DNA from 3 places in the Bacillus sp. UNC322MFChir4.1 genome. Region 3 is predicted to be linked to each of the others. Evidence: riboswitches for the same ligand, from Rfam matches in the RefSeq annotation. Region 3 holds a riboswitch; each other region holds the start of a gene.

Region 1 (3,129 bases), on a different contig from region 3:
TTTAAAGCGAAATGAAATCGATCGCCAACCCACGTACAAAGTCCACCGATAATTCCAACGAGTGCTGCTTCTGGTCCTAAACTTGCACCAAATATTAAAACAATAACAGCTGTTATTGTAGATTGATGTACAAAACGGTACTCAATCCTACCTGTTTTCTTATATTCACCCATTACCTCTGGCATTAAACGCGGGTATGTACCGAAGTATTTTTGCGAGAGTCCGACAAGAATACCACCAATTGTCGTTACAAAAATTGTGTAATACGGTGGTAATGCAAATTCTTTTGGTAAATATCCCCAAATAAACTGAATGCCGGCATTTGTGGTAACTAAAAATAACCAGACTGTAGCACCAACTATGGAACCTAGAAACATACCGTACATGATAAGTAAGGAATGCGTGCTTCTTCTAATCGTCATTTTTTATGTCTCCTTCATGTTATATGGTGTTATGACAAATTTAGAGATTCTGATATATATACTATTTGTATATCTTATCAGTAGTAGGCAATAAAATCTCGTTCCAAGGTGTAGAGAGAAAAAAGAAGAGAAGCAGAGGAGAGTGGAAAGCTTAATTGAGTGGTTTTTCTATCAGTGAGGGATGAAGAATCCCCCACTGAAGAAGGTTGTGTTAGTTATTGGCGAATAATCCCTTTAAAAGATCCTTCCAACACTTTTTTACCATGTTGATTAAAGCATTCTGCTTTTGAAACAGCAATGATTCGATCTGCTTGTTCTTCATGATGAACCAGTGTAACTTCACATCGAACGGTATCTTCGGTAAAGACTGGGCGTAAGAAAGTAAGTTCTACATCTCTTGCAATAAAATTTAAATCGCCGCCAATTTTCGTAGGCAATGTTGCAACTAGTAATCCTTGTACCATGACGCGGCCATGTTCATCTGGAACAACATGGTGATCACCAGCATCACCAGAAATTTTACTAAATAGATCTACATCTTCTCTCGTAAATGATTTTTCAAAAGTTAATATTTCCCCGACTTTCATGTATTAATCGCCTCCTATTCGTTTATGAATGAATTATCATTCATACCTTAAATTTTACAGAATATTCTTTGTTCGGTAAAGTTTGATAGTAAAGATAATAAAATATTTTAGGAACATTCAGAAAAATATTGACATGAGGTAATATTTTCTATAAAATCATCGGTAATTGAATAAGTCTTATCAAGAATAGGTGGAGGGAACGGGCCCTATGAAACCTTGGCAACAGCCGTAAATCGGAATTGTGCTAAATCCTGCAGGTATTTCCTGAAAGATAAGAAAGGCTACATGGCGAGCGTTTATCTAAACTGCTTCTTTCTTATTTTAGGAAAGAAGCAGTTTTTTATTTTTTATAAAAGAAAGGGGATTGCGAAATGGGGGAATCATGGGGAAAAGGAACGATTTGTGTGCAAGGTGGTTATACGCCGAAAAATGGTGAACCTCGTGTTTTGCCACTTTATCAAAGCACGACGTATAAATACGATACTTCTGATGATTTAGCGGCCCTCTTTAATCTGGAGGCAGAGGGATATATTTATACGCGTATTGGGAACCCAACGCTTGCGGCGTTTGAGCAAAAACTTACAGAGTTAGAAGGCGGCGTTGGTGCAGTTGCAACGGCATCAGGGCAGGCTGCAATTATGCTAGCGGTCTTAAATATTTGTGGCAGCGGCGATCATTTGCTCTGCTCATCAACAGTATACGGCGGTACATTTAATTTATTTGGAGTTAGTCTTAAGAAGCTAGGGATTGAGGTCACATTCTTTAATCCAAACTTATCTGCTGATGAAATTGTTGCCCTTGCAAATGAGAAAACAAAGCTTGTGTATGCGGAATCGCTTGGGAACCCAGCAATGAATGTACTGAATTTTAAAGAGTTTTCTGAGGCGGCAAAAGAGCTTGGGGTACCGTTTATTGTGGATAATACATTAGCGACGCCGTATTTATGTCATGCATTTGAACATGGTGCAAACATTGTCGTTCATTCTACAACGAAATATATTGATGGTCATGCAAGCTCACTAGGCGGCATTGTTATTGATGGCGGGAATTTTGATTGGAGTAAGTTTCCTGAGTTTGTTGAGCCAGATCCAAGTTATCATGGTGTGAGTTATGTGAAAAATTTCGGGCAAGCGGCATACATTGTGAAAGCTCGTGTACAGCTATTAAGAGATTATGGAAATTGTATGAGCCCATTCAATGCGTATATGACCAATGTTGGCTTAGAAACGTTGCATCTTCGCATGGAGCGTCATAGTCAAAATGCTCTAGCTGTTGCACAGTGGTTGTCTGAGCATGAACGCGTTGAGTGGGTCAATTATCCTGGACTTCAAAATAATGAAAACTATGAATTGGCACAAAAATATTTACCGAAGGGTGCGAGCGGTGTTTTAACATTTGGAATAAAAGGGGGTCTTGAGTCTGCTAAACAGTTTATTGGTAATGTGAAGCTAGCGACATTGGTGACGCATGTTGCAGATGCAAGAACTTGTGTCATTCATCCGGCAAGCACAACGCATCGCCAGCTTACGGAAGAACAGCAGCGTTTGGCTGGTGTGACGTCTGATTTGATTCGGTTATCGGTTGGTATTGAAGAAGCGGCGGATATTATTGCTGATTTAGAAGCAGCACTTTCTGGAGGAAAACAATATGCCGATCATCATTGCTAAAGATTTACCCGCTCGTAAAATATTGCAAAATGAAAATATTTTTGTGATGACGAAAGAACGAGCAGAAACACAAGATATTCGTGCTTTGAAGATTGCTATTTTAAATTTAATGCCAACAAAGCAAGAAACAGAAACGCAGTTGCTTCGTTTAATTGGTAATACACCGCTTCAACTTGATGTCCATTTCCTTCATATGGAGTCCCATACAGCAAAAAATGTAGCGCAGGAGCATTTAACAAGCTTTTATAAAACATTTCGTGATATTGAAGGAGAAAAGTTTGACGGGCTCATCATTACTGGTGCTCCGGTTGAAACACTTCCTTTTGAAGAGGTAGATTATTGGGAAGAACTGAAGCAAATTATGGAGTATTCCAATGCACATGTCACATCAACGCTTCATATTTGCTGGGGGGCGCAAGTAGGATTGTATTATCACTACGGAGTTCCAAAATA
Region 2 (3,129 bases), 210 kb from region 3:
CAATACTTCCTCCATACCGAGCGCTGCTAATCCAAGTAAATGAGACTGCAGCCCAATCACATTATGATCACGACATGTTAAATGAGTTAATATCGGGATATCGTATTTTCTTAATAACGCTCCCATTGCCATATTTGATAAGCGAGGCGATGCTAAAGAGTTATCTGCTAACGTAATAGCATCTGCTCCAGCACGCTTCAACACTTTTGCTCCTTCAAAAAACCTCTGTGTATCCAACGTTTTAGGAGGATCTAGCTCAACAATCACCGTCGTTTCCTTTTTCGCTTTTTCTGCTAATGTAATTCGATCTGCTACATTTACACGCTGCGCAGTTATAACCTCTGCACGCTTTACAACTTCTTTTGCTGTTACAGGACGCTCATTTCCAAGCGCTCGCTTCATTGCCTCAATATGGGCAGGAGTTGTACCACAACAACCTCCAAGTAGCCTAACGCCTTGCTTAATAAATTCCGGCACCATCTCTTCAAAATAAGCCGGACTTCCTTCATATACGTAACGGCCCTCTACATATTTAGGGAGACCAGCATTTGGATACGCAGATAAGTAACCATATTTAGGGATTTCTATCGTTTTAAAAGATTCGATCATACGAAGCGGTCCTAACTGACAATTTAATCCGACCACATTTGCACCATACTCTATAATTTGCTTCAATACATCATCTACACTATTTCCGTTTTGAGTCGTACCAGCTTCGTGAAGAGCAAGCTGCGCAATAAGAGGGACATTTGTTTGTTTACGTAATACCTTCACTGCATGAAGTAATTCAAACTCATCGTAAAACGTTTCTAATAATAGCCCATCCACACCTTCTTCTAGCAGGGCATCCGCTTGTTCTAAGAGCATAAACTCACGCTCCATATCAGTAGTTGTAACTGCCCCAATATGTTTCATTCCACCGATTGTTCCAACGATTGCATTTTTTTCTGTCACTGCTGCTTTTGCATGTCTTACAGCAGCCCGGTTAATTTCCTTTACGCTATCCTCAAGACCGTACATGCGAAGTTTCCCTTCATTTGCTCCGTATGTATTGGTTTGAATGACATCTGCTCCTACTGCAACATATTGTTTATGAATCGAAATAATCCGCTCTGGTTCAGATATATTCAATTCTTCAAAGCAGCTTTGTAAACCATGAGAATACAGAAACGTTCCCATCGCTCCGTCCCCAATGACAATTCCTCTTTGCAATAAATCTAGTAGTTTCACATGTCTCCCTCTCTTCTTTCAATATAAAAACCCCCTCTTCTCAATGAAGAGGGGGACAGCGTTTTATCCTCCTCTTATCATTCAGAACGCTTTGTTCCGCAGGTCTTAGCACCGTTTCAAACATATAATTTGAAGGTTGCTGGGTTTCACAGGGCCTTTCCCTCCACCACTCTTGATAAGAGTTATATTCATTTATGATTTCAAAAAGCAAACATCGTCCGTTCACTTATTAGCAATCTTTGTTAATTTTCTCACTAATTTAGCATGTTAAAATATGAAAGTCAACAAAAAGAAAGAAAAATAAAATTATTCAAAATATAGTTGCATTTCTTTCTAAATTTGTTGTAAAGTAAAAAACATAATCAAAAACTTCATATTTCGAATTCTTATCGAGAGAGGTCGAGGGACTGGCCCTTTGACGCCTCAGCAACCATTAACAAACTTTTTATTTGTTAATAAGGTGCTAATTCCAGCGAATTGAGAAATGATTTGACAGATAAGAAGAAGACTATATTTGTCGTATATAAGCCTTCTTCTTAGAAGGCTTTTTTTGCATACAAATCCAAATTTTAAAAAACAAAAACCATTCTTTTTCGATGAGCGAGGGCATCTAGCCGCGCATAGAAGCAATCGGACCTTCTTCTGCCACACGTAAAATGCAAACAAAAAGAGAAAGCAAGTGCAGGCTCTTTTTTTCTTCATACCAACAATCTAAATGTCGAAAAATCAAAATGGATTTACCTGTTTAAGGAGGAATTCTATTATGTCTACAATGGAAACAAAGCTTGCCCAAATTGGAAATCGCAGTGAAACAACAACTGGAGCAGTCAATCCACCAGTTTACTTCTCCACTGCTTATCGCCACGAAGGAATTGGGAAGTCAACAGGGTTTGATTATTCCCGAACTGGAAATCCAACGCGCCTTCTATTAGAACGTGCGATCGCTGACTTAGAGCACGGCGAACAAGGCTACGCCTGTAGCTCAGGAATGGCCGCTGTTCTTCTTGTCCTTTCATTATTCTGCTCTGGTGACGAACTGATTGTATCTGAAGATTTGTACGGCGGAACATATCGTTTATTTACAGAACACGAGAAAAAATGGGATGTTCGATGTAGATATGTAGATACGCAGCATATAGAAGAAATTGCAAAAGCCATTTCACCGAAAACAAAAGCCATTTTCATCGAAACACCAACAAATCCACTTATGCAAGTAACAGATATTGCCGCAGTTGCTGCCGTTGCAAAACGTCACGACTTGCTCCTTATTGTTGATAACACATTTTACACACCGTATTTACAACAACCATTAACAACAGGCGCCGACATTGTCCTGCATAGCGCTACAAAATATTTAGGCGGTCATAACGATGTATTAAGTGGGCTCGTTGTTGCAAAAGGAGTAAAATTATGCGAAGAACTCGCTCACTACCACAACGCATCTGGAGCTGTGTTAAGCCCGTTTGATTCGTGGCTTTTAATACGCGGCATGAAAACATTAGCACTGCGCATGAGGCAGCATGAAGAGAATGCCAAAGCAATTGTTGCCTATTTACAAGGAGAAGAAGCGATAACTGATGTGTATTATCCAGGAAAAGGCGGCATGATCTCTTTTAAACTGCGAGAAGAGTCGTGGGTTGATCCGTTCTTACAATCTCTTTCTCTTATTACGTTTGCAGAAAGTCTTGGCGGTGTAGAAAGCTTTATTACATACCCCGCAACACAAACACACGCCGATATACCAGAAGATATTCGCACAGCACGAGGCGTTTGTAATCGTCTGCTCCGCTTCTCCGTAGGAATTGAGAACCAAGATGATTTAATTCAAGACTTACAGCGATCATTAAAACGAGTAAAAGAAGGAGTGAGAATATGAGCTATTCCTTTGATACGCTTTTA
Region 3 (3,129 bases):
CCATTTCGATCACTAACATACATCGTATTTGTAACACCATTCTCTGTCTGTTTAGCGATTGAACCACCGACAATATTTACGTCGTTTTGCTTACTCCACTTTGATAATAAACATTTCGTATAATTCCCATCTAAATCCGCAATTTCAGGAAGGCGCTCTAAATCATAACCTGTTGTCCATAACTCTGGTAATACAAGAACATCTGGATTTTCCTTTATCGCTTCGCTTATTTTTTTTTCAGCATGTTCTATATTTTTTTCAACATCGCCAAAAGTGATATTCATTTGTACACAAGCAATTTTCATTACTCTCTTCCTTCTTCCTTTTTATTTTTTTCTTTACAAAAAGTTGGAAAGACTATATCATTTGTCACTATAATTGTAACAACTTTCAAAAGAGGTGGAAAGTATGAAACATTTTCAACCTTCCGAGATATTAACATCATTACCAACACAATTTTTTGCCTCCCTTGTCGCCAAAGTAAATGGAGTAATGCAAGCTGGTCATGATGTTATTAACTTAGGACAAGGAAATCCTGATCAACCAACACCAGATCACATCGTAATAGCATTACAACGTGCAGCAAAGCACCCTATTCATCATAAATACCCGCCATTTCGAGGACATGATAGTTTAAAAGAGGCTATCGCTACATTTTATGAGCGTGAGTACGGTGTACAATTAAATCCCAAAACAGAAGTAGCTATTCTATTTGGTGGAAAAGCTGGCTTAGTTGAGTTACCACTTTGTTTTACGAATCCAGGTGATACAATCCTCGTTCCTGATCCAGGTTATCCAGATTATTTATCAGGGATAGCCTTAGCAAAAACAAAGATTGCTACAATGCCACTATTATCAGAAAATCAATTTTTACCTGATTACACAAAGATTGATGCACAAGCGGTTGAAAAGGCAAAATTAATGTTTTTAAACTATCCGAACAATCCAACCGGAGCTGTTGCAACACCAAAGTTCTTTGAGGATACTGTATCGTTTGCAAATAAACATGACATTTTAGTCTGTCATGATTTTGCGTATGGAGCGATTGGTTTTGACGCTAAAAAACCAATTAGTTTCTTACAAACTGATGGAGCAAAAAATGTTGGCATTGAAATATATACGTTGTCCAAAACGTATAATATGGCAGGTTGGCGCATTGCATTTGCCGCCGGAAATGAAAGTGTTATTGAAACGATTAACTTATTACAAGATCATATGTATGTTAGTATTTTTGGTGCTGTACAAGAAGCTGCTCGCGAAGCATTATTAAGCCCGCAAACTTGTGTCGATGAACTCGTAGAACGCTATGAATCTCGAAGAAATGCTTTCATTACTGCTTGTCGTTCTATCGGCTGGAATGTCACTTCACCAAAAGGTTCTTTCTTTGCCTGGCTCCCTGTTCCAAATGGGTATACGTCAGAGGAATTTGCTGATGTACTATTAAAACAAGCGCACGTTGCTGTCGCTCCAGGCATCGGCTTCGGCAAACACGGGGAAGGTTATATTCGCGTCGGTTTATTACATTCAGAGGAACGCCTTCAAGAAGCAATTCATAGAATCGCTAAATTAAAAATTTTCAAAAAACAATTGACAACGTAAAAATTCTCTGTCAAAATTCAGTTATCAAAAATTTTAAACATTTCCAAATACTTCTTATCAAGAGCTGGTGGAGGGACGAGCCCGATGAAACCCGGCAACCGATCTACTTTATGTAGGCACGGTGCTAATTCTCGCAGCGTTATGCTGACAGATAAGGAGCTGGTTGTAAAAAACCTCTCCTTAGCTGAGAGGTTTTTTTATTCAACTAGGAGGTTATGAAAATGAGCGGAATAACAGCAACTTACTTCATTCACGATGATTCTCATAATTTAATCAAAAAAGCAGAGCAAATTGCTCTCGGTTTAACAGTTGGTTCGTGGACACATTTACCACACTTATTACAAGAACAATTAAGACGACATAAAGGCTCAGTCGTTAGCGTAGAAAAATTAGAAACTGATGAAAATACAAACATATACCTTAATAAAAAAGTAACACGCGGATTTATTAAAATTCATTATCCATCCGCTAACTTCACAACCGACTTACCAGCAATTTTTACAACTGTTTTCGGAAAATTATCTTTGGACGGAGAAATAAAATTAATTGATTTAACATTTTCTGATGAGATTAAAAAGAGCTTCCCTGGTCCTAAATTTGGTATTGATAAAATACGAAACAATTTGAATGTTCACAATCGCCCCCTGCTCATGAGTATTTTCAAAGGAATGATCGGCCGGAATATCGGTTATTTAAAAACACAGCTCCGCGATCAAGCGAACGGCGGCGTTGACATTGTAAAAGATGATGAGATTTTATTTGATAATCCGTTAACACCGTTATCAGAACGCATTCACGCTGGGAAAGAAGTATTGCAATCTGTTTATGAAACATACGGTCATAAAACGTTATATGCTGTTAATCTTTCAGGACGGACTTATGATTTAAAAGAAAAAGCAAAACAAGCCGTTGATGCCGGGGCTGACCTTTTACTTTTCAACGTATTCGCATATGGACTTGATGTGTTGCAAGCCCTAGCGGAAGATAATAATATTTCTATCCCAATTATGGCACATCCAGCAGTAAGTGGAACTTACATAACATCTAAATTATATGGGGTATCTTCTTCTTTATTACTCGGCAAGCTCCTTCGCTATGCTGGTGCAGATTTCTCACTATTTCCATCACCTTATGGAAATGTCGCTTTACAACAAGAAGAAGCACTTCATTTAGCCAAAGCGCTTACAGATGAAAATGAACCATTTAAGCGTAGCTTTCCGGTTCCATCTGCTGGTATTCATCCAGGACTTGTCCCACTACTGATTCGTGACTTCGGTGAGCAATGTGTCATTAATGCTGGCGGCGGTATTCACGGCCATCCATCCGGTGCACAGGGGGGTGGAAAAGCATTTCGAGCTGCTATCGATGCAGCTTTAACCAACACGCCGCTTCATGAGGTTGATGATTCTTATTTACAAGCTGCTTTGCGTCTCTGGGGCAATCCTACTAAAGAGGTGAAAGCATGAGCATTCAAATTTTTTGTGACTTCGATGGCACAATTACAAATAATGATAACATTGTTGCCATTAT

What was found. Region 3 has a riboswitch for S-adenosylmethionine ahead of mtnW (2,3-diketo-5-methylthiopentyl-1-phosphate enolase). Riboswitches for the same ligand answer to the same signal wherever they lie in the genome.
Region 1: it holds a riboswitch for S-adenosylmethionine, as region 3 does, so the genes downstream of both, BR72_RS15720 (bifunctional O-acetylhomoserine aminocarboxypropyltransferase/cysteine synthase) here and mtnW (2,3-diketo-5-methylthiopentyl-1-phosphate enolase) in region 3, are expected to answer to the same signal.
Region 2: it holds a riboswitch for S-adenosylmethionine, as region 3 does, so the genes downstream of both, BR72_RS02535 (bifunctional homocysteine S-methyltransferase/methylenetetrahydrofolate reductase) here and mtnW (2,3-diketo-5-methylthiopentyl-1-phosphate enolase) in region 3, are expected to answer to the same signal.

Annotation. Positions count from the first base shown of each region.
Region 1 covers NZ_JQKQ01000045.1:15,014-18,142, reverse strand. The annotation lists gene BR72_RS15730 (chloride channel protein) at 1-422, opposite strand, end outside; gene BR72_RS15725 (hotdog family protein) at 638-1,009, opposite strand; SAM riboswitch class I at 1,184-1,287, shown strand; gene BR72_RS15720 (bifunctional O-acetylhomoserine aminocarboxypropyltransferase/cysteine synthase) at 1,381-2,676, shown strand; gene metA (homoserine O-acetyltransferase MetA) at 2,657-3,129, shown strand, end outside.
Region 2 covers NZ_JQKQ01000001.1:490,989-494,117, forward strand. The annotation lists gene BR72_RS02535 (bifunctional homocysteine S-methyltransferase/methylenetetrahydrofolate reductase) at 1-1,230, opposite strand, end outside; SAM riboswitch class I at 1,302-1,412, opposite strand; SAM riboswitch class I at 1,614-1,733, shown strand; gene BR72_RS02540 (methionine biosynthesis PLP-dependent protein) at 1,994-3,106, shown strand; gene metC (cystathionine beta-lyase) at 3,103-3,129, shown strand, end outside.
Region 3 covers NZ_JQKQ01000001.1:283,715-286,843, forward strand. The annotation lists gene BR72_RS01350 (carbon-nitrogen family hydrolase) at 1-305, opposite strand, end outside; gene BR72_RS01355 (pyridoxal phosphate-dependent aminotransferase) at 400-1,599, shown strand; SAM riboswitch class I at 1,651-1,757, shown strand; gene mtnW (2,3-diketo-5-methylthiopentyl-1-phosphate enolase) at 1,821-3,065, shown strand; gene BR72_RS01365 (2-hydroxy-3-keto-5-methylthiopentenyl-1-phosphate phosphatase) at 3,062-3,129, shown strand, end outside.